Regions from separate parts of the Enterobacter sp. E14S genome, predicted to be linked through region 1. Evidence: predicted binding sites of a transcription regulator. Region 1 holds the regulator's gene; each other region holds the start of a gene.
What was found. The regulator CRP, encoded in region 1, controls carbon source genes, mostly activating them, when cyclic AMP is high. The targets are predictions, from matches to a motif close to ATGTGANNNNNNTCACAT.
Positions count from the first base shown of each region.

Region 2: a site for CRP is predicted at 3,894-3,911, ahead of garD (galactarate dehydratase). Genes of this name have one in related genera too.
Region 3: a site for CRP is predicted at 2,106-2,123, ahead of ACZ6J2_RS19310 (YjcB family protein). Genes of this name have one in related genera too.
Region 4: a site for CRP is predicted at 1,178-1,195, ahead of ACZ6J2_RS02375 (sugar transporter). Genes of this name have one in related genera too.

Region 1 covers NZ_JBVODQ010000009.1:151,059-156,714, reverse strand. The annotation lists gene ACZ6J2_RS17485 (ABC transporter ATP-binding protein) at 1-808, shown strand, start outside; gene ACZ6J2_RS17480 (hydrolase) at 921-1,943, shown strand; gene ACZ6J2_RS17475 (YheU family protein) at 1,940-2,158, shown strand; gene ACZ6J2_RS17470 (phosphoribulokinase) at 2,189-3,058, shown strand; gene ACZ6J2_RS17465 (OsmC family protein) at 3,119-3,523, opposite strand; gene crp (cAMP-activated global transcriptional regulator CRP) at 3,835-4,467, shown strand; gene ACZ6J2_RS17455 (YccS/YhfK family putative transporter) at 4,525-5,656, shown strand, end outside.
Region 2 covers NZ_JBVODQ010000006.1:62,233-67,888, reverse strand. The annotation lists gene kbaZ (tagatose-bisphosphate aldolase subunit KbaZ) at 1-1,080, opposite strand, end outside; gene ACZ6J2_RS14115 (DeoR family transcriptional regulator) at 1,332-2,135, shown strand; gene garD (galactarate dehydratase) at 2,210-3,781, opposite strand; gene garL (2-dehydro-3-deoxyglucarate aldolase) at 4,155-4,925, shown strand; gene garR (2-hydroxy-3-oxopropionate reductase) at 4,947-5,656, shown strand, end outside.
Region 3 covers NZ_JBVODQ010000012.1:49,523-55,178, forward strand. The annotation lists gene ACZ6J2_RS19305 (EAL domain-containing protein) at 1-1,539, opposite strand, end outside; gene ACZ6J2_RS19310 (YjcB family protein) at 2,185-2,466, shown strand; gene ssb1 (single-stranded DNA-binding protein SSB1) at 2,529-3,059, opposite strand; gene uvrA (excinuclease ABC subunit UvrA) at 3,311-5,656, shown strand, end outside.
Region 4 covers NZ_JBVODQ010000001.1:492,489-498,144, reverse strand. The annotation lists gene ACZ6J2_RS02385 (PhzF family phenazine biosynthesis protein) at 1-277, opposite strand, end outside; gene ACZ6J2_RS02380 (PhzF family phenazine biosynthesis protein) at 305-1,093, opposite strand; gene ACZ6J2_RS02375 (sugar transporter) at 1,271-2,467, shown strand; gene ACZ6J2_RS02370 (MarC family NAAT transporter) at 2,511-3,176, opposite strand; gene marR (multiple antibiotic resistance transcriptional regulator MarR) at 3,432-3,866, shown strand; gene marA (MDR efflux pump AcrAB transcriptional activator MarA) at 3,889-4,269, shown strand; gene marB (multiple antibiotic resistance protein MarB) at 4,303-4,521, shown strand; gene eamA (O-acetylserine/cysteine exporter) at 4,554-5,459, opposite strand; gene ydeE (efflux MFS transporter YdeE) at 5,653-5,656, shown strand, end outside.

The sequences.
Region 1 (5,656 bases):
CGGTGAAATCGGCCTGGCGAAGGGCATCAAGCTGGGTTACTTCGCCCAGCATCAGCTGGAATTTTTACGCGCGGATGAATCACCGATTCAGCACCTTGCGCGTCTGGCGCCGCAGGAGATGGAGCAGAAGCTGCGCGACTATCTCGGCGGCTTTGGCTTCCAGGGCGATAAGGTGACTGAAAACACCGAGCGCTTCTCCGGCGGCGAAAAGGCCCGCCTGGTGCTGGCGCTGATCGTCTGGCAGCGCCCGAACCTGCTGCTGCTCGATGAACCGACCAACCACCTGGATCTCGACATGCGCCAGGCGCTGACCGAAGCGCTGATTGAGTTCGAAGGCGCGCTGGTTGTGGTTTCGCACGACCGTCACCTGATCCGCTCCACCACGGACGATCTCTATTTAGTGCACGGCGGCAAAGTTGAACCGTTCGACGGCGATCTGGAAGACTACCAGCAGTGGCTGACGGACGTGCAGAAGCAGGAAAACCAGCCGGAAGAGTCAGCAAAAGACAACGCCAACAGCGCGCAGGCGCGTAAAGACCAGAAGCGTCGTGAAGCGGAGCTTCGCACCCAGACGCAGCCGCTGCGTAAAGAGATTACCCGTCTCGAAAAAGAGATGGAAAAACTCAACGCCACGCTGGCTGTCGTTGAAGAGAAGCTTGGCGATAGCGGTCTGTATGACCAGAGCCGCAAAGCGGAGCTGACCGACTGCCTGCAAACCCAGGCGAAGACCAAATCCAGTCTCGAAGAGTGCGAGATGGCCTGGCTCGACGCGCAGGAACAGCTGGAAGCGATGCTGCAGGCTGACTGACCTGTTTACCCCGTTTGAAGAACAGAATCCGTACCGGGTTCGGAAATCCAGCTTAAACGGGGTACAATTCGGAAAGTATCGTAAATTTCCGACAAGAATCAGCATCGCGCTTATGACCCAAATCATTCCATCAGACTTCGACATTGCGGCCGAAGACAGCACTGAGTTCGTGCCTATGCGCGGCGTGGCCAATCCCCATTTGCAGACCATGCTGCCGCGACTGATCCGCCGCAAGGTTCAGTTCACCCCGCACTGGCAACGGCTTGACCTGCCAGACGGTGATTTTCTGGATCTCGCCTGGAGCGAAGCGCCTGAACAGGCTCGCCATAAACCGCGTCTGGTGGTCTTTCACGGTCTGGAAGGCAGCCTGCACAGCCCGTATGCGCATGGGCTAATTGAAGCGGCAAAAGCGCGCGGCTGGCTCGGCGTGGTGATGCATTTTCGCGGCTGCAGCGGTGAACCGAATCGTCAGAAACGCATTTATCACTCGGGTGAAACCGAAGACGGGACGTGGTTTTTACACTGGCTGCGGGAAAATTATGGCACCGTGCCAACGGCCGCCGTGGGCTACTCGCTTGGCGGCAATATGCTGGCCTGTCTGCTGGCCAAAGAGGGCGAAAGCGTCCCGCTGGATGCCGCCGTCATTGTCTCCGCGCCGTTTATGCTCGAGCAGTGCAGCTACCACATGGATAAAGGCTTTTCCCGCGTCTACCAGCGCTACCTGCTCAACCTGCTGAAGGCCAACGCGGCGCGTAAACTGAAGGCCTACCCGGATACCCTGCCGGTAAGCCTACGCCAGCTGAAAAAGGTGCGTCGTATCCGCGAGTTCGACGACCTGATCACCGCGAAAATCCACGGCTTCGCCGATGCGATTGACTATTATCGTCAGTGCAGCGCCATGCCGCTGCTCAGCAAGATCACGCAGCCGACGCTGATTATTCATGCCAAAGATGACCCGTTTATGGATCATCACTCGATCCCCGCTCAGGAATTCCTGCCCGACAACGTTCACTATCAGTTGACCGAGCATGGCGGCCACGTCGGGTTTATCGGCGGCACGCTGCGCCGCCCGAAAATGTGGCTTGAGGCGCGTATTCCTGACTGGCTGACCCCTTATCTGGACGGTGCAAAATGATTATTCCCTGGCAGGATCTGGATCCCGAAACGCTCGACAATCTGATTGAAAGCTTTGTATTACGCGAAGGCACCGATTATGGTGAACAGGAACGCTCGCTTGAGCAAAAGGTCAACGATGTTAAGCGCCAGCTGAAAAGCGGCGACGTGGTGCTGGTGTGGTCAGAACTGCATGAGACGGTCAATATCATGCCCCGCAACGCGTTTCACGGCTGATCTTCCACCCTTTTCAGTCAGGGAGTTGCTATGTCTGCCAGACATCCGGTTATTGCCGTTACGGGGTCGAGTGGTGCGGGAACCACCACCACCAGCCTCGCATTTCGCAAGATTTTCGCCCAGCTGAATCTCCGTGCGGCGGAGGTCGAAGGCGACAGCTTTCACCGCTACACGCGTCCGGAGATGGACATGGCCATTCGTAAGGCGCGCGATTCGGGTAAACACATCAGCTACTTCGGCCCGGAGGCCAATGACTTTGGCCTGCTGGAACAAACCTTTATAGAGTACGGTAAGAGCGGCAAAGGGCAGTCCCGCAAGTATCTGCATACCTATGATGAAGCCGTACCCTGGAATCAGGTGCCGGGAACCTTTACCCCGTGGCAGCCGCTGCCGGAACCCACCGACGTCCTCTTTTACGAAGGATTGCACGGCGGCGTGGTCACGCCTCAACACGACGTGGCGCGCCACGTGGATCTGCTGGTCGGCGTGGTCCCTATCGTTAACCTGGAGTGGATCCAGAAGCTGACGCGCGACATGAGCGAGCGCGGCCATTCGCGAGAGGCGGTGATGGACTCCGTGGTGCGCTCCATGGAGGATTACATTAACTTCCTGACGCCGCAGTTCTCCCGCACCCATATCAACTTCCAGCGCGTGCCGACGGTGGACACATCCAACCCGTTCGCGGCCAAAAGCATCCCGTCGCTGGATGAGAGCTTTGTGGTGATCCATTTCCGCAATCTCGAAGGCATTGATTACCCATGGCTGCTGGCAATGCTGCAGGGCTCGTTTATTTCGCACATGAATACGTTAGTCGTGCCGGGCGGAAAAATGGGGCTGGCGATGGAGCTCATCATGACGCCGCTGGTGGAGCGACTGATGGAAGGGAAACAGATCGCGTGAGCATGTTCCCTCTCCCAATGGGAGAGGGTTAGGGCATCAACACGCACGATGCCCCATCAATCACGCCTCGAGCACTTCATACGAATGCGTGATTTTTACCGCTTTCTCCAGCATTAACGCCACAGAGCAGTACTTCTCCGCAGACAGGTCCACCGCACGCGAGACCGCCGCGTCTTTCAGCTCTTTACCGGTGACCACAAAGTGCAGGTTAATATGGGTGAACAGGCGTGGCGCCTCTTCGCGACGTTCTGACGTGAGTTTAACCTCACAACCCGTCACGTCATGACGACCTTTTTGCAGAATCGACACCACATCAATTGCGCTGCATCCGCCTGCCGCCATCAGCACCATTTCCATTGGGCTGGGTGCTTTATCGCCGGAGTTACCGTCCATCAAAATCTGGTGTCCTGACGCGGACTCGCCCAGGAACGTTAAACCTTCAACCCATTTCACGCGCGCTTGCATATTCATTAACTCCAACGTTGCATTTTTGGTGACAGATTACGCGTGCGTTACATTTCTCGCAATGGAAGGCGACCTGCATCATGCTGAAGCGAGACACCAGGAGACACGCGGCGAAAGCTATGCTAAAACACTCAGGATGCTACAGTAATACATTGACGTTACACGTGTATGCAGAGGACATCAAACTTTACTGGCTGCGAAACGTTACGGTAGCCGACTTCCCAGGGTATGGGTAAGAATTCGATTGCAACCCCAGAGTCCGGATGCATCTGATGACTCTGGTGACAGCTTATAACAGAGGATAACAGCGCATGGTGCTTGGCAAACCGCAAACAGACCCGACTCTCGAATGGTTCTTGTCTCATTGCCACATTCATAAGTACCCATCGAAGAGCACGCTGATTCACCAGGGTGAAAAAGCGGAAACGTTGTATTACATCGTTAAAGGCTCGGTGGCAGTGCTGATCAAAGATGAAGAAGGGAAAGAGATGATCCTTTCTTATCTGAACCAGGGCGATTTCATCGGTGAACTGGGCCTGTTTGAAGAGGGCCAGGAACGTAGCGCCTGGGTTCGTGCAAAGACAGCATGTGAAGTGGCTGAAATTTCTTACAAGAAGTTCCGTCAGCTGATTCAGGTTAACCCTGACATCCTGATGCGTCTTTCTTCCCAGATGGCGCGCCGTCTGCAGGTCACGTCAGAGAAAGTGGGTAACCTCGCCTTCCTGGACGTTACCGGCCGTATCGCACAAACCCTGCTGAACCTGGCGAAACAGCCAGACGCCATGACCCACCCGGACGGTATGCAAATTAAAATTACCCGTCAGGAAATTGGTCAGATCGTCGGTTGCTCCCGTGAAACCGTGGGTCGTATCCTGAAAATGCTGGAAGATCAAAACCTGATCTCCGCCCACGGTAAAACCATCGTGGTCTACGGAACGCGTTAATTCCGCTTAAACGGCGTGCCATCGCAAGGTGTCACGCCGTTTTTGTCTCTACTCCCCATGTGGCGCAGGCTGATCTATCACCCGGAAGTTAACTACGCACTGCGACAAACGCTGGTGTTGTGTCTTCCTGTGGCCATAGGCCTGATCCTCGGACATCTTCAGCAAGGCCTGCTGTTTTCCCTCGTGCCCGCCTGCTGCAACATTGCCGGTCTGGACACGCCGCATAAGCGCTTTTTCAAACGCCTGATTATCGGTGGCTGCCTGTTTGCCGGGTGTAGCCTCGCCGTACAACTCCTGCTCGCCCGGGATATCCCGCTGCCGCTGATCCTGACCGTGCTGGCGATGACGCTCGGCGTCACGGCGGAAATCAGTTCGCTGCACGCCCGCCTGCTTCCCGCTTCGCTGATTGCGGCCATTTTCACGCTGAGCCTCGCCGGGAACATGCCGGTGTGGGAGCCGCTGCTGATCTACGCCCTGGGGACATTATGGTACGGGCTGTTTAACTGGTTTTGGTTCTGGCTGTGGCGGGAGCAGCCGCTGCGTGAATCCCTGAGCCTGCTCTATGTGCAGCTTGCGGATTACTGCGAAGCCAAATACACCCTGCTCACCCAGCATACCGACCCGGAAAAATCCTTACCGCCGCTGCTGACGCGCCAGCAAAAGGTGGTGGATCTGATAAGCCAGTGCTATCAGCAGCTGCATATGCTCGCCGCCAACAAGAACCACGAGTACAAGCGGCTGCTGCGCACCTTCCAGGTCGGGCTGGATCTGCAGGAGCATATCTCCGTAAGCCTTCACCACCCGCAGGAGGTGCAAAAGCTGGTCGAGCGCAGCCACGCCGAAGCGGTGATCCGCTGGAACGCGCAGACCGTCTCGGCACGTCTGCGCGTGCTGGCCGATGATATTCTCTATCACCGTTACCCGACGCGCTTTAACATGGAAAAACAGCTGGGCGCGCTGGAGAAAATCGCCCGCCAGCATCCCGATAACCCGGTCGGCCAGTTTGCCGCCTGGCATTTCAGCCGCATCGCCCGCGTGCTGCGCACGCAGCGCCCGCTTTATCCCCGCGACTTGATGGCGGATAAGCAAAAACGGCTTCCGCTATTGCCCGCGCTCAAAAGCTATCTTTCTCTTAAATCGTCCGCTCTGCGCAACGCCGCAAGGATCAGCGTGATGCTCAGTACCGCCA
Region 2 (5,656 bases), on a different contig from region 1:
GTCCGGCCAGTAGTAGCGCACGCGGTCAGAGTAGCTGTAGCCGCGCGCCAGGCGACGCGCGTTGCCGTCACCGTGGTAATGGCTTTGCCAGTATTCCGGGCGATCGAGCATGACGTTTTCCAGCACGTGACGCAGGCCGGAGCTGGCTTTTGCCGGCAGCAGCTCCTCTTCTATGGCGGCCAGCGAGAACAGCGCTTCGCGCATGGCGAAGGTCAGGGCGGGGCCAACTTTCAGAATGGCAAAGTGATCGTTAACCAGCTGGCGCAGCGCCTGCGGCGTCTGGTAGTCGGTGGAGTGCGCTTCAAACACCAGCGTATCGTAGGCTTCAACCATTTTGCTCAGGGCAACGGCTTTCTGCGGCTGATAGTCGCAGACGTGCGCATGATCGAACTCCACGCCAGGCTGGACCACCAGGCCAATAATGCGCGGCCAGATATCGCTTAAACCTTCCTTTTCGAACGCGTGGCGGTGCGCCTCAAGCGTGGCGCGGGCCGCGTCCGGCGTGGTGACGGCAAGTTCGGTGAGCGTCTCGTGCGCGCCACCGGGAACCGGCACTTCCGTGCCGATAACGTAGACCAGATCGGATTCACCAAACTGCTCGCGACAGGTCGCTTCGGCAATCTTCGCCAGGCGTGCGGAGCGTCCGGCAACGATCGCGTCGGTCAGGGGAACCGGGTCGTCCTCGCAGGACATGCTGCAGTCGAGGTGGATCTTTTTGAATCCGGCAGAAACATAGCTTTTGATCAGATCGTTGGCATTTGTCATCGCCTGTTCCGCAGGGAGATTTTGCCAGCGGTTAGGGCCCAGATGATCGCCGCCGAGGATCAGCTGTGACGTCGGAAAACCGAGCGACTCGGCCAGCCGGCAGACAAACCCGTGAAAATCCGCAGGCGTCATGCCGGTATAGCCGCCAAACTGATCCACCTGGTTGGAGGTGGCCTCGATCAGCAGCGGCGACTGATGCGAATGCGCGTAACGAATGGCTGCTTCAAGTACCAGCGGATGTGCGGAACAGACGGCATAGATCCCGTATGAATTCCCTCGTTTATGTTGTTCCACCATTTCTGTCAGATGTTTCACTTTCCTCTCCATTTCGGATGGCAATGACACTTGTCTTTCGTTTTGTTTCATTTAATCCTGCATCATGGTGATATAAAAATAAAACGAAAGATAATGGTTTTCCGATCTGTTTCACAAAAGAAACATAATGAAAGGTTTCAGCGCAGTGTAGGCTTGCGTCTGGACGTAAGGCGGGACTTGCATTCCCGAAAAAGAAAGGCCTTAATAGACAAAACGAAATGAAACGAAAGTTTATTTATTAAGGAGCTCGTATGAGCAGCACCGATTCATCCGCAGAAAAGCGCATCACCGGGACCAGTGAAAGGCGAGAGCAGATCATTCAGCGGTTGCGGGCGCAGGGAAGCGTGCAGGTTAACGACCTGTCTCATCTGTACGGCGTATCGACGGTGACGATCCGCAACGATCTGGCGTTTCTGGAGAAGCAGGGCATTGCCGTTCGCGCTTACGGTGGGGCATTGATTTGCGAAGGCAACATGCCGGGCGCTGAGCCTTCCGTGGAGGATAAAAGCTCGCTGAATACGGCGGTAAAGCGCAGTATCGCGCAGGCCGCTGCCGCGCTGGTCAAACCCGGGCACCGTATTATTCTGGACTCCGGCACCACGACGTATGAAATCGCCCGCATGCTGCGCCAGCACACGGACGTGATTGCGATGACCAACGGGATGAACGTGGCGAATGCGTTGCTGGAAGCGGAAGGGGTGGAACTGCTGATGACCGGCGGGCATCTGCGCCGTCAGTCGCAATCTTTCTACGGTGACCAGGCAGAACAGTCGCTACAGAATTACCATTTTGACCTGCTGTTCCTCGGCGTTGACGCCATCGATCTCGACCGCGGCGTGAGTACGCATAACGAGGACGAAGCCCGTCTGAACCGCAAAATGTGCGAGGTGGCGGAGCGTATTATCGTTGTCACGGACTCCAGCAAATTTAACCGCTCAAGCCTGCATAAAATCATTGATACGCAACGGATTGATATGATTATTGTCGATGAAGGCATTCCGGCGGAGAGCCTGGACGGGCTGCGGAAAATCGGGATTGATGTGGTGTTGGTTTAAGGGGGCTTTTCCCCTCACCCTAACCCTCTCCCCATAGGGGAGAGGGGACCGTTCGGTGCGGTTGGGAATATGAATCACGTCACCGGTGCCGGGTTGAACACCGCCAGCTGATTATGTAATCCCCATTGATCCGAGAAGGTTTTCTTCCGTCCGCTGGCGACATCCAGAATGAAGTGGAACAGCTTCCAGCCCACGTCCTCAATGCTCTCTTCCCCGGTGGCGATGGTGCCCGCGTTGATGTCCATTAAGTCATACCAGCGGTTTGCCAGCTCGGTACGGGTCGCCATCTTGATCACCGGCACCGCCATCAGGCCGTACGGCGTGCCGCGCCCGGTGGTAAAGACCTGTACCGTAATGCCTGACGCTACCTGCTGCGTGCCGCAGACGAAATCGCTGGCCGGCGTTGCCGCGTAAATCAGGCCGCGCTTCGTCGGGCGCTGGCCCGGAGAGAGCACTTCCACAATCGCGCTCTGTCCGGATTTGGCAATCGACCCGAGGGCTTTTTCCACCACGTTCGCCAGGCCGCCTTTTTTGTTCCCCGGAGACGGGTTGGCGCTGCGGTCGGTTTTGCCCATATCGAGATAGCTATCGTACCAGGCCATTTCCTCGAGCAGGCGCTTCCCGACCTCTTCATTAACGGCGCGCGGCGTAAGCAGATGGATGGCGTCACGGACTTCGGTCACTTCGGAGAACATCACCGTGGCGCCGCAGCGGACAAGCAGATCGGACGCATAGCCTACCGCCGGGTTGGCCGTTACGCCGGAGAAGGCATCGCTGCCGCCGCACTGGGTGCCCACGACCAGCTCTGAGGCCGGGCACGTTTCACGCTGCCGGCGGTTGAGTTTGTCGAGATGACGCTCAGCCACCTGCAGGATATCGTCGACCATTGAGCGGAAACCCACGTGGCGTTCGTCCTGCAGGCGCACGATGCTGGCCTCGTCTGCCGGAATGGCTTTCACATCTTCGGTACCCTGCAGCAGGCGCTCTGGCTGCAATTTTTCACACCCCAGACCGATGACCATCACCTCGCCGCCAAAGTTCGGGTTCAGGGCGATATTGTGGATGGTACGGATAGGCACTACCGCAGCGGGGGCGTTAATCGCCACACCGCAGCCGTAGAGGTGGTTCAGGCCCACCACGCCGTCGACGTTCGGGTATTTCGGCAGCAGGTCGCGCTCGATGATTTTCACCACATAATCCACTACGCCCGCCACGCAGTGCACGCTGGTGGTAATGCCGAGCAGATTCTTGGTGCCGACGCTGCCGTCCGCGTTGCGGTAGCCTTCGAAGGTATAGCCCTCCAGCGGAGGAAGCGGTTCCGGCACGCGGGTCGCCAACGGAAGCGTGTTCAGCGGCGGCGCTTCCGGCAGCGCCACCAGCGACTCCTCAACCCAGCTGCCCTGCGGTATAGAGCGAACGGCATAGCCGATGACTTCACCGTAACGTACGATTTCGCTGTTAGCAGGGATATCCACCAGGGCGACTTTATGTCCCTGCGGAATATGCTCAATCAGTTCCAGCCCGTCCGGGAAGCGGGTGCCCGCTTTTAAGCCATTGTCGTTGACAATTATCGCCACATTATCGGTGTCGTGGACTTTTATATAAAACGCCGTCGGCGATGCCTGTCGAATTTCAATGTCGGCCATTGTTCAGTATTCTCCAGCAAAGTGTCTGATAATAAATTCAGCCAATTTTCAAAGGGCAGAAATAAATACGCGGCTTTCAGAATTAAAGCATGTCAGCATAGGGGATATGAAAATGTGATCGCGATCGCTCCAGAACCAGTAATGCCTGATTCTGTGCATTAGCGCCCAGCGCCTTGTGCATATGCAAAAAAATTCATTGAAATGTTACGCAATGCTTGAGCATTAAAACAATGTGCGGTCGTGGATTGCGTCTTATACTGAATGACGATTTTATAACGCCAAAATACGTCAGAATAATAAATATAATGCTGGTGCGGTGTCTGAATAAATAAAATGATGCTGATATAGGCTGCGAATTAAAAAGGTAAATATGATGAATAACGATATCTTCCCGAATAAATTTAAAGCGGCCCTCGCGGCGCACCAGATTCAGATTGGCTGCTGGTCCGCGCTGGCAAACCCTATCAGCGCCGAAGTGCTGGGCCTGGCCGGGTTCGACTGGCTGGTGCTGGACGGCGAACATGCTCCGAACGATATCAGCACCTTTATTCCGCAGCTGATGGCGCTGAAAGGCAGCCCCAGCGCCCCGGTAGTGCGCGTGCCAACTAACGAGCCGGTAATTATCAAGCGCCTGCTGGATATCGGTTTCTACAACTTCCTGATCCCGTTTGTGGAGACGGAAGAACAAGCGGCGCTGGCCGTAGCCTCCACGCGCTATCCGCCAGAAGGGATCCGCGGCGTTTCCGTTTCTCATCGCGCCAATATGTTTGGCACCGTGCCGGACTACTTCGCGCAGTCCAATAACAACATCACCATTCTGGTTCAGATCGAGAGCCAGCAGGGCGTTGATAACGTTGACGCGATTGCAGCCACAAACGGCGTGGACGGCATCTTCGTCGGCCCAAGCGATCTGGCGGCCGCCTTTGGCCATCTGGGTAACGCCAGCCACCCTGACGTGCAGCGCGCGATCCAGCACATCTTTGCCCGCGCTAAAGCACACGGCAAACCGTGCGGCATTCTGGCGCCGGTTGAGGCTGATGCTCGTCGCTATCTGGAGTGGGGAGCCACGTTTGTAGCCGTCGGCAGCGACCTCGGCGTATTCCGCTCGGCCACGCAGAAATTAGCCGACGCTTTTAAAAAATAACCATCATTGAGGAAACAGATTATGACGCTGAAAGTGGGTTTTATTGGCCTGGGCATCATGGGTAAACCAATGAGTAAGAACCTCATCAAAGCGGGTTACTCACTGGTGGTATCCGATCACAATCCGCAGGCCGTGGCAGAGGTGATAGCGGCGGGCGCTGAAACGGCCACCACCGCGAAGGCCATTGCTGAACAGTGCGATGTCATCATCACCATGCTGCCAAACTCACCGCATGTTAAAGAGGTTGCGCTGGGTGAGAACGGCATTATCGACGGTGCGAAGCCGGGCCTGGTGTTGATTGATATGAGCTCTATTGCACCGCTCGCAAGCCGTGAAATCAGCGAGGCGTTAAAAGCGAAGGGCGTCGATATGCTGGATGCACCGGTCAGCGGCGGTGAGCCGAAAGCGATCGACGGCACGCTGTCGGTGATGGTCGGCGGCGATAAAGCCATTTTCGATAGATACTACGACCTGATGAAAGCCATGGCGGGCTCCGTGGTGCATACCGGGGACATCGGGGCGGGTAACGTGACCAAGCTGGCAAACCAGGTGATTGTGGCGCTGAACATTGCCGCCATGTCCGAAGCGCTGACGCTGGCAACCAAAGCGGGCGTCAACCCGGATCTGGTCTATCAGGCCATTCGCGGCGGTCTGGCGGGCAGTACCGTACTGGATGCCAAAGCGCCGATGGTGATGGATCGTAATTTCAAACCCGGTTTCCGCATCGACCT
Region 3 (5,656 bases), on a different contig from region 1:
CATAAATTCCTGGGGCGGCATCGCTTTCGCGAAGTGCCATCCCTGACAAAACTGGACGCCACGCTTCAACAGCCAGCTCACCTGCTCTGCCGTCTCTACCCCTTCCGCAATGGTTTTCAGCCGCAGGCTTTGCGCCATCTCGATAATATGCTCGGCGATCAGGTGGCTGGTACTGTTGGTCGTTAAGGTATCGATAAACGATTTATCGATTTTCAGAATATCCACGTTCAGCGAGTAGAGGTTGTGCAGGTTCGAGTAGCCGGTACCGAAATCATCGATCGCGACTTCATAACCCGCCTGACGGAAAGCCTGAATCACCGGCGTGGTTTTTGGCACATCGATAAAACCGCGTTCCGTCACTTCTATTTTGATTTGCTGCGCACGGACGGCGTAGTGGCGGGCCTTGTCGGAAATCATGGCGATCAGCCGCGAGGAGTGGAAATCCGTGGCCGACAGGTTAATCGAAATATAGAGATGCGGATGCTCGGCCAGGAAATGGCCCAGATCGTTGAACACCTCCTCAACGACATAGTCCGTAATCCGCTCGCTCATTCCCTCATTTTCCGCCAGCGGGATAAACTCAGCCGGGCTCATCACCTGCCCGTTAAAGCCAGGCCAGCGCAACAGCGCCTCCGCGCCCACACACTGATTATTCTTAATATCAATAATCGGCTGATAGTGGACGCAAAGCTGTCGTTTGTTCAGCGCGCGGTGCAGTAAGCGCCCCGGCGAATTAAGCTCACGATGGGTACGGGACCATACCAGCAAAATAATAATGCTGCAGATCATGCCCAGCGGCAGCGTCAACGTCGCCTGGTGATAAAGCGTTTCATAAAAGCGTTTATTTGATGTCGAGACAATGGCCGCAATCGGTCTTTTGGGAGATGTTACGATCGTATAAAAGCGGTTATCTTTTTGAAATACCGATTCCTTATCCCGAATCATCGAATTTAATAAAGAAACATTGGCTTTCTGACTGACGGAAAAGAAAGCATTGGTTACCGTGTCGTACACACCCCACGAGAGAGAATGATCCGCGGACATGACTTCGCTGTATGAAAGCGGGTTAACGACAACCACATAATTTCCGCGCTGCATATATGTCATTTTATAGCCACTATAAAATGGGGTATCGCGATAATAATAGATAGCGACGTCAGGTTTGCGCGTGTAATTAGCGACAGGAATGGCGTAGGGGTGATCCGGTGTAAAAACGGTCGAACAAAGAAAATTCTGACCTTCAGCGTAAATTAAATCGGCGACAAACAGGCGGCCACGAACAACGTTCAGCATATATTGACGGTGTCCCGGCGTGCAAAGCTCGCCCTGATATTTTACCGCCTCGTCCCGGGCCAGCTCAACCTGTTGAATAACCAGCTCTGTTTTGTCTAAAGCCAGTTCAGCAAATGTGCGTAGCTGGGCGCTTGTTTCAGACACGGCACGCAGTTGGGCAAACCATAGCGCAAGCATCACCGGCAGCATAACTACCATGATGATCCCTACCACCCTGAGCATTTTGCGCCGCGCGCTACGATTCATTTCCCGCCCTATATCCCTGCATGTTGTACGCCTGTAGTAATGAAGGCCGGATGCTTTGTTAAACAGGTGATTACGTTGCATGAATCATGCGAAGTTAGCAACTGACTTTTAGTATTAAAAATCTTAAATTTCGTTATGCCGATAATATTTTCCCGTAAGTTAAACTGTAAGTATTCGTTCCGTTTCAATTAAGGAAAATAATTATCCAGCCCGTCAGGCAGACTGGAAGATAACACAACAGACAATCGTTGATTAAGCCAAACGTCTGACAGCATGAAAAAAGTACAATTTCATCAGGACGTTTTATGCTATTTGCTCTGAGGCATTGTGTCCGTTGATTTATAAATAGTCAGCCTACACCACAATATTTTGAGTATTGGCGGAGAATAACTCCCCTCATATAAAAACCGAATTTGCGGCATCCCCACCTGCCCGATGGGCGTTTCCGGCACGCTGTGGGTCCGCCTTCTCGTGCGCCGAAGGCAGAACCAGCTCGCACAATCGCCTTTTCTGAGGAATAAAATCCTCTTTTTTGATCGCACAGATACTGGCGAATAAATCAACAAATGTGATATAGTTCACACATATTTTGTAACGAGAAACACCGTTTCATTCAGTTCGTCTGTTTTATAGAGGATGGGTTTTATGGCAACCATTACTACCAGCATGGTTCTCCTGCGCTGGCCTTTGTTGAGTGCGGTACTGATGTTTCTAGCCAGCACGCTGAACATTCAGTTTCGTAAATCTGACTATGCGGGTCTTGCTGTTATCAGCACCCTGCTGGGGCTGGGTGCGGCCTGCTGGTTTGCAACGGGCCTGCTTGGCATTACCCTGCTGGATATCGCCGCCGTCTGGGAAAATATTAAAGTGGTGATGGTTGAGGCGATGAGCCATACGCCGCCAGACTGGCCGATGGTGATTACCTGATCCCTGACGGAATAAAAAAACCCAGACGATAGTCTGGGTTTTTTGTTTTCAGCACGCGGAAATCAGAACGGAATGTCGTCGTCGAAATCCATTGGCGGTTCGTTAGACGGCGCCGGAGCAGACTGCTGCTGCGGACGAGACTGTGCGCCGCCGCTGAACTGGTTGCCGCCCTGCGGCTGCTGAGGCTGACCCCAACCGCCCTGCTGCTGGCTCTGACCGCCACCTGCCGGTGCGCCACCGCCCTGACGGCCACCCAGCATCTGCATGGTGCCGCCCACGTTGACCACGACTTCTGTGGTGTACTTCTCAGCGCCGGCCTGATCGGTCCATTTGCGGGTACGCAGCTGGCCTTCGATATAGACCTGAGAACCTTTACGCAGATACTCGCCGGCCACTTCTGCCAGTTTGCCAAACAGCACTACGCGGTGCCATTCGGTCTGCTCTTTCATCTCACCGGTCGCTTTATCACGCCAGGATTCGGAAGTAGCCAGCGTAATGTTGGCAACTGCGCCACCACTCGGCATGTAGCGTACTTCCGGGTCCTGGCCCAGATTACCGACGAGAATCACCTTGTTTACGCCTCTGCTGGCCATGTTCGTGTCTCCTGAATACGTTTCTTAATAGTGTAAACGCGCGAGTGTACCATTTCCACGCGGCAATTTGCATAGTTGCGTAGTCGGTTCAGAAATCTCTCGCGGACTCGACATTGTTACACAGCCAATCAGAAAATGCATTCCAATACTGTATATTCAAACAGGTCAAATTGTGTCATAATTAGCCGTTTCTGACAGCCGTTTGTCCTTCAAACAAATCAGGCAATCCGTGTTCCAACCGGGAAAGGTGAATGGATAAGATCGAAGTTCGGGGCGCCCGCACCCACAATCTCAAGAATATCAACCTCATAATCCCTCGCGACAAACTCATTGTCGTGACCGGGCTTTCGGGGTCTGGCAAATCCTCACTGGCTTTCGACACTTTGTATGCCGAAGGACAGCGTCGTTACGTTGAATCGCTCTCTGCGTACGCGCGTCAGTTCCTGTCGCTGATGGAAAAACCGGATGTCGACCACATTGAAGGGTTGTCCCCTGCTATCTCTATTGAGCAGAAGTCCACCTCGCATAACCCGCGTTCAACGGTCGGTACCATTACCGAAATTCATGACTACCTGCGTCTGCTGTATGCCCGCGTGGGTGAGCCGCGCTGCCCGGACCACGACGTCCCGCTGGCGGCCCAGACCGTAAGCCAGATGGTGGATAACGTGCTGTCGCAGCCGGAAGGCAAACGCCTGATGCTGCTGGCGCCGATCATCAAAGAGCGAAAAGGCGAACACACCAAAACGCTGGAAAACCTGGCAAGCCAGGGCTATATCCGCGCCCGCATCGACGGCGAGGTGTGTGACCTGTCCGATCCGCCAAAGCTGGAGTTGCAGAAGAAGCACACCATCGAGGTGGTGATTGACCGCTTTAAGGTGCGCGACGATCTCGCCACGCGCCTGGCGGAATCCTTTGAAACGGCGCTGGAACTCTCTGGCGGCACGGCCGTGGTGTCCGATATGGACGACCCAAAAGCGGAAGAGCTGCTCTTCTCCGCCAACTTCGCCTGCCCGATTTGCGGCTACAGCATGCGCGAGCTTGAGCCGCGCCTGTTCTCATTCAACAACCCGGCGGGCGCGTGCCCGACGTGTGACGGCCTGGGCGTGCAGCAGTATTTCGACCCGGACCGCGTGATCCAGAACCCGGAGCTGTCGCTGGCGGGCGGTGCCATTCGCGGCTGGGACAAGCGTAACTTCTACTACTTCCAGATGCTGAAATCGCTGGCGGAGCACTACAAGTTCGACGTCGAAGCGCCGTGGGCGAGCCTGAGCCCGAACGTACACAAAGTGATCCTGTTCGGTTCCGGCAAAGAGAACATCGAGTTCAAGTATATGAACGATCGCGGCGATACCTCAGTGCGTCGCCACCCGTTCGAAGGGGTGCTGCACAACATGGAGCGCCGATACAAAGAGACCGAATCCAGCGCGGTGCGCGAGGAGCTGGCGAAGTTCATCAGCAACCGCTCCTGCGCCACCTGTGAGGGTACGCGTCTGCGTCGCGAAGCGCGCCACGTGTTTGTGGAAAACACGGCACTGCCGACCATCTCAGACATGAGCATCGGCCACGCGATGGACTTCTTCAACAACCTGAAGCTCTCCGGCCAGCGCGCGAAAATTGCCGAAAAAGTGCTGAAAGAGATCGGCGATCGCCTGAAGTTCCTGGTGAACGTTGGCCTGAACTACCTGACGCTTTCCCGCTCGGCAGAAACGCTCTCCGGCGGTGAAGCCCAGCGTATCCGTCTGGCGAGCCAGATTGGTGCAGGTCTGGTAGGCGTGATGTACGTGCTGGATGAGCCGTCCATCGGCCTGCACCAGCGCGACAACGAGCGTCTGCTCGGCACGCTGGTTCACCTGCGCAACCTCGGCAACACGGTAATTGTGGTCGAGCACGATGAAGATGCGATCCGCGCGGCTGACCACGTCATCGACATTGGCCCTGGCGCTGGCGTACACGGCGGCCAGGTTGTCGCGGAAGGGACGCTGAAGGACATCATGGCGGTGCCCGAATCGCTGACCGGCCAGTACATGAGCGGCAAGCGTAAGATTGAGGTGCCAAAACAGCGCGTAGCGGCAGATCCGGAAAAAGTGCTGAAGCTGACCGGCGCGCGCGGCAACAACCTGAAAGACGTCACCCTGACGCTGCCGGTTGGCCTGTTTACCTGCATCACCGGCGTGTCCGGTTCCGGTAAATCGACGCTGATCAACGATACGCTGTTCCCGATTGCGCAGACGGCGCTAAACGGCGCGACGCTGGCCGAGCCTGCACCGTACCGCGACATCCAGGGGCTGGAGCATTTCGATAAAGTTATCGACATTGACCAGAGCCCGATTGGCCGTACCCCGCGCTCTAACCCGGCAACCTATACCGGCGTCTTCACGCCCGTACGTGAACTGTTTGCCGGAGTGCCGGAAGCGCGTTCACGCGGCTATACGCCAGGACGTTTCAGCTTTAACGTTCGCGGTGGCCGCTGCGAAGCGTGCCAGGGCGACGGCGTGATCAAGGTTGAGATGCACTTCCTGCCGGATATCTACGTGCCGTGCGACCAGTGCAAAGGCAAACGCTATAACCGCGAAACGCTGGAAATTAAGTACAAAGGC
Region 4 (5,656 bases), on a different contig from region 1:
CGGTATGCGGATAATCAAGGTATTCGAAAATGACGTGCGATGCGGCAAGCGTAGCGTGACCGCACAGGTTAATTTCATCCAGCGTGGTGAACCAGCGCAGCTCAAACCCGCCGTCGGTGCGCACGAAAAAGGCCGTCTCAGACTGGTTATGCTGCTGCGCCATTTTGAGCAGCGTTTCGTCCGGCAGCCACTCTTCCAGAGGACATACCGCTGCGGCGTTGCCGCCAAAGGTTTTATCGCTGAAGGCATCCACCAGATAAAAATCAATTTCCTGCATTGTCTCTTCCTCTCTTGTTATGGGTTTTTAGCGCAGAAAAACTGTGCCTTTCAGATAAAGCGTGGCCTGTCCGCTCATCAGCACGCGCGAACCTTTCAGCTCACAGCGCACATCTCCGCCGCGCGCTGAAACCTGACGGGCGAACATCGTGGTTTTGCCCAGCTTTTCGCTCCAGTAAGGGATCAGCATGGTGTGCGCGGAGCCGGTGACCGGGTCTTCCGGGACGGAAACGCCCGGTGAGAAAAAGCGGCTGACAAAATCATACTCCCCCTCACCGCGCGCCGTAACGCTCACCTTATGCTCGCCTGGCGTCATCGCCGAGAAGCGCGGCGCAAGCGCTTCAACCTGCTGGCGATTCTCCAGAACGATCAGCCAGGCGCGCCCTTTACGGGCTTCAACGTAGCGGCTAATACCCAGCGCCGAGAGCATCTCCGGCGGGGGTGTCTCTTCATGGGTTGGACATGCCGGGAAGTCCAGCGTCATCCACTCCCCCTCCCGGCTGACCGTCAGGCGGCCAGAGGCGGTTTCAAAGTGGATCCGCGAATCCGGGTAATCCAGCTCGGTAAACAGCACGTGCGCGGCCGCAAGCGTAGCGTGGCCGCAGAGATTGACTTCGGTAAGCGTGGTAAACCAGCGTAGCTCAATGCCCCCTTTACTGCAGACGAAAAAAGCCGTTTCCGACTGGTTATGCTGCTGCGCCATTTTCAGCAAGGTCTCATCGGGTAACCATTCCTTGAGCGGGCAAACGGCGGCCGGATTGCCGCCAAACGAGGTATCGCTGAACGCATCTACCAGATAAAAATCAATCTCCTGCATTGTCTTACCGCCTGTTTTTATTGTGTTGTTCTTTTATATTCAATGAAAACGGTGTTCCCGGCTACCGCTTTCATAAGGTAAATATTGAGATCTGCGTCACATAATGGTTGAGTTTTCGCCGTTCGACGTTTTAAGATCGTCCCCTCTTCTTTTCAGCAACGAATCTCCGACATCCCTATGACAACGAACACAGTTTCCCGCAGGGTTGCGTGGCTACGCGTGGTCACGCTGGCCATTGCCGCGTTTATTTTTAACACCACAGAATTTGTTCCGGTTGGGCTGTTGTCTGACATCGCTGAAAGTTTCCAGATGGAAACGGCGCAGGTGGGCATTATGTTGACTATCTACGCCTGGGTTGTGGCGCTGATGTCCTTGCCGTTTATGCTGCTGACCAGCCAGATGGAGCGGCGCAGGCTGCTGATCGGCCTGTTTTTGCTGTTCATCGCCAGCCATGTCCTGTCGTTTATGGCATGGAATTTTACGGTGCTGGTCATTAGCCGCATCGGCATTGCCTTTGCCCATGCGGTGTTCTGGTCGATCACCGCGTCGCTGGCTATTCGACTCGCCCCAGCGGGTAAACGCGCCCAGGCGCTGAGCCTGATTGCCACCGGTACCGCACTGGCGATGGTGCTGGGTCTGCCGATTGGCCGCATCGTAGGGCAATACTTCGGCTGGCGTACGACGTTCTTCGCCATTGGTATGGGCGCGCTGGTTACGCTGGTATGCCTGATTAAGCTGCTCCCCGCGCTGCCGAGCGAGCATTCCGGCTCGCTGAAAAGCCTGCCGCTGCTGATGCGTCGCCCGGCGCTGCTGGGTATCTACCTGCTTACCGTTATTGTGGTGACGGCCCATTACACGGCGTACAGCTACATTGAACCCTTTGTGCAGGTGGTGGCGGGCTTTAGCGCAAACTTTGCCACCGTCCTGCTGTTGATCCTCGGCGGAGCGGGCATTATTGGCAGCGTGCTGTTCGGTAAGCTGGGTAACCGGCACGCCTCGACGCTGGTGAGCTGCGCTATCGGTCTGCTGCTGGCCTGCCTGCTGCTGCTGATGCCTGCCGCAGGCAGTGAAAGCCATCTGGCGATCCTCAGCCTGTTCTGGGGCGTGGCGATCATGATTATTGGTCTGGGCATGCAGGTGAAGGTCCTGGCCCTGGCGCCGGATGCAACGGACGTCGCCATGTCGCTGTTCTCAGGGATTTTCAATCTGGGGATTGGCGCGGGCGCGCTGGTGGGAAATCAGGTAATACTGCACGTATCGATGTCGGCGATTGGCTATCTGGGCGCCATTCCGGCCCTGGTGGCGCTGGTCTGGTCAGTGCTCATCTTCCGTAAATGGCCGGTGGCGCTGGAGGAAAAGGGTCAGCACGGGTAAGCCTTCTTGCCGGGCGGCGGCTTCGCCTTACCCGGCAATCACATCAATGATAGGTCTTAATAATTTCCAGCACGCCGTTAATAATAAACTGCACGCCCATACAGACCAGCAGGAAGCCCATCAGACGGGAAATCGCCTCGATACCGCCCTTGCCTACCCAGCGCATAATGGCACCAGAACTGCGCAGCGACGCCCACACGATAACCCCGATAATCGCAAAAATCAGCGGTGGCGCAACCGTCAGCACCCAGTCCGGGAAGGTTGCGCTGTCACGCACCGTTGAGGCGGAGCTGATGATCATCGCGATCGTACCCGGCCCCGCCGTGCTCGGCATGGCAATCGGCACAAAGGCGATATTCGCAGTCGGTTCGGTTTCCAGCTCTTCCGATTTGCTGGCCGCTTCCGGCGACTCGTGCGCTTTTTGCGCCGGGAACAGCATGCGGAAACCGATAAAGGCCACAATCAGCCCCCCGGCGATACGCAGGCCGGGGATGGAAATCCCGAAGGTGTTCATCACCACCTGCCCGGCATAGTAAGCCACCATCATGATGGCAAACACATACACCGAGGCCATCATCGACTGATGGTTGCGCTCGGCGCTGTTCATATTCCCTGCCAGCCCGAGGAACAGCGCCACCGTCGTTAACGGGTTAGCCAACGGCAGCAAGACCACCAGCCCAAGGCTGATTGCTTTTATTAAATCCAACATAGTGCGTTGTTGTCCTTATCCATATTTAACACAGCAATTATAGGGTGAAAGTGTGACATTGAGCCATGGGTGCAACGCAACGATTATTTCCGTCCAGGAAAGATAACTGACAGTTATCTATATGATTTGAAAGACCTCAAAAAAAGTTCATGAAACGTTTTAGCAATTCGTGGCATCGGCTGACTCATTCAGTTGACTTATACTTGCCTGAGCAATAATATCTGCCGTGACTAACTACTTGCCAGGGCAACCATTGTGAAAAGCACCAGTGATATCTTTAACGACGTTGTTCCGCTGGGTCGTCTTATTCATATGGTAAATCAGAAAAAAGATCGCCTGCTCAATGACTACCTGTCACCGCTGGATATCACCGCAACACAGTTCAAAGTGCTGTGTTCCATTCGCTGCGAAGTGTGTATCACGCCGGTTGAGCTGAAAAAGGTGCTCTCTGTCGATCTGGGTGCGTTAACCCGCATGCTCGATCGTCTCGTCTGCAAAGGATGGATAGAACGAAGCCCTAACCCGAATGACAAACGCGGCGTACTGGTGAAGCTAACCAGCGATGGCGCGGCCATGTGCGAGCAATGTCATCAATTAGTAGGACAAACACTGCATCAGGAACTAACAAAAAACTTAACGGCAGATGAAGTGGCAACCCTTGAGCTTCTGCTGAAGAAAATCCTGCCGTAAACAGAAAAAAAGAGGTATGACGATGTCCAGACGCAATACTGACGCTATCACCATTCATAGCATTTTGGACTGGATCGAAGATAACCTGGAATCGCCGCTCTCCCTTGAAAAAGTGTCTGAGCGTTCAGGTTACTCCAAATGGCACCTGCAACGGATGTTCAAAAAAGAGACCGGTCATTCATTAGGTCAATACATTCGCAGCCGCAAGCTGACGGAAATTGCCCAGAAACTGAAAGAAAGCAATGAGCCGATCCTTTATCTGGCGGAGCGTTACGGATTTGAATCGCAACAAACCCTGACGCGTACGTTCAAGAACTATTTTGACGTGCCGCCTCATAAGTACCGAATCACCAGCGTGCCGGGCGAATCCCGCTACCTGTATCCGTTAAAACACTGTAGTTAATCATCGCCTGTAACAGACGTAACCGAGGAAATTATGAAAGTTACCGCCTCCGCCGCCCTCGCCTTGCTGGTGCTGTTCTCCAGCCAGACCTTCGCGGAGCAAACCCCTCGTGCAACGCAGCAAAATAATCCTGATACGATGATTTTGCCGTCAGCACATGACCAGTCGCCCTATGATTTCAACCATATGGGTGCTGGTAGCGACAAATCCGACGAATTAGGCGTGCCTTATTATAATCAGCACGGCCTCTGATTCGTTTTTGCCCCGCAGACGCGGGGCTTTTTTTATGCCTTTTCGCTTACCCGCGTCGCCCGACGAACCCGCAGACCAAACACGTTAATGTACAGCCCGGCCATGATCAGCACGGCGCCAAACAGCTGCAGCGCGCTCAGCGTTTCATCCAGCAAGAGTGCCGCACTGGCAAGCCCCACCACCGGCACCAGCAGGGATAACGGCGCCACGCGCCAGGTTTCATAACGCCCCAGCAGCGATCCCCAAATCCCGTAGCCCACAATGGTGGCGACAAAAGCCAGATAGACAAGAGAAAGGATTGTGGTCAGGTCGATTTCGACCAGACTGTTCAGCATCACATCCGGACCATCCAGAATAAACGACGCCGCCAGAAACGGGATTATCGGGATCAGCGCGCTCCAGACAACCAGGGACATCACCGCCGGGCGCGCCTCGTGCTGCATAATCAGCTTGTTGAAGATATTCCCGCAGGCCCAGCTCAGCCCCGCCGCCAGCGTCAGCATAAAGCCGAGCAGCGCCACATCCTGGCCGTTCAGGCTGGCTTCAATGAGCACCAGCACGCCGAACACCGCCAGCGTAATGCCCGCCAGCTGTTTGCCCTGTAAACGTTCGCCAAACACGAAGGCGCCGAGAATAATGGTAAAGAACGCCTGCGCCTGCAGCACCAGCGAGGCCAGACCGGCCGGCATCCCGAACTTGATGGCGCAAAAGAGAAACGCGAACTGGCCAAAGCTGATGGTCAGACCGTAGCCCAGCAGCAGTTTAAAGGGGATCTTTGGACGCGCCACAAAGAAGATGGCCGGGAATGCGACCAGCAGAAAACGCAAACCGGCCAGCATCAGCGGCGGCATGTTGTGCAACCCCAGCTTGATGACCACGAAATTGAGCCCCCATACTACGACCACCAGCAACGCCAGCAGCCCGTCTTTACGCGTCATACCCTGCCCCTGAATTATTAATTATTTGTTAACAGTTCAAGTTAACAGAAAAAAGCGCGCGGCGAGAAGATCATTAATTCTGGCAGTCAGGCGAAGCACTTACGGATAAATTGGGCGCTATACAAGCCCCTTATGTCGTGATACTCCTTTTAGGACACAACATAAAAAGCATAAGCAACTGTCGGGCAGGAATATGA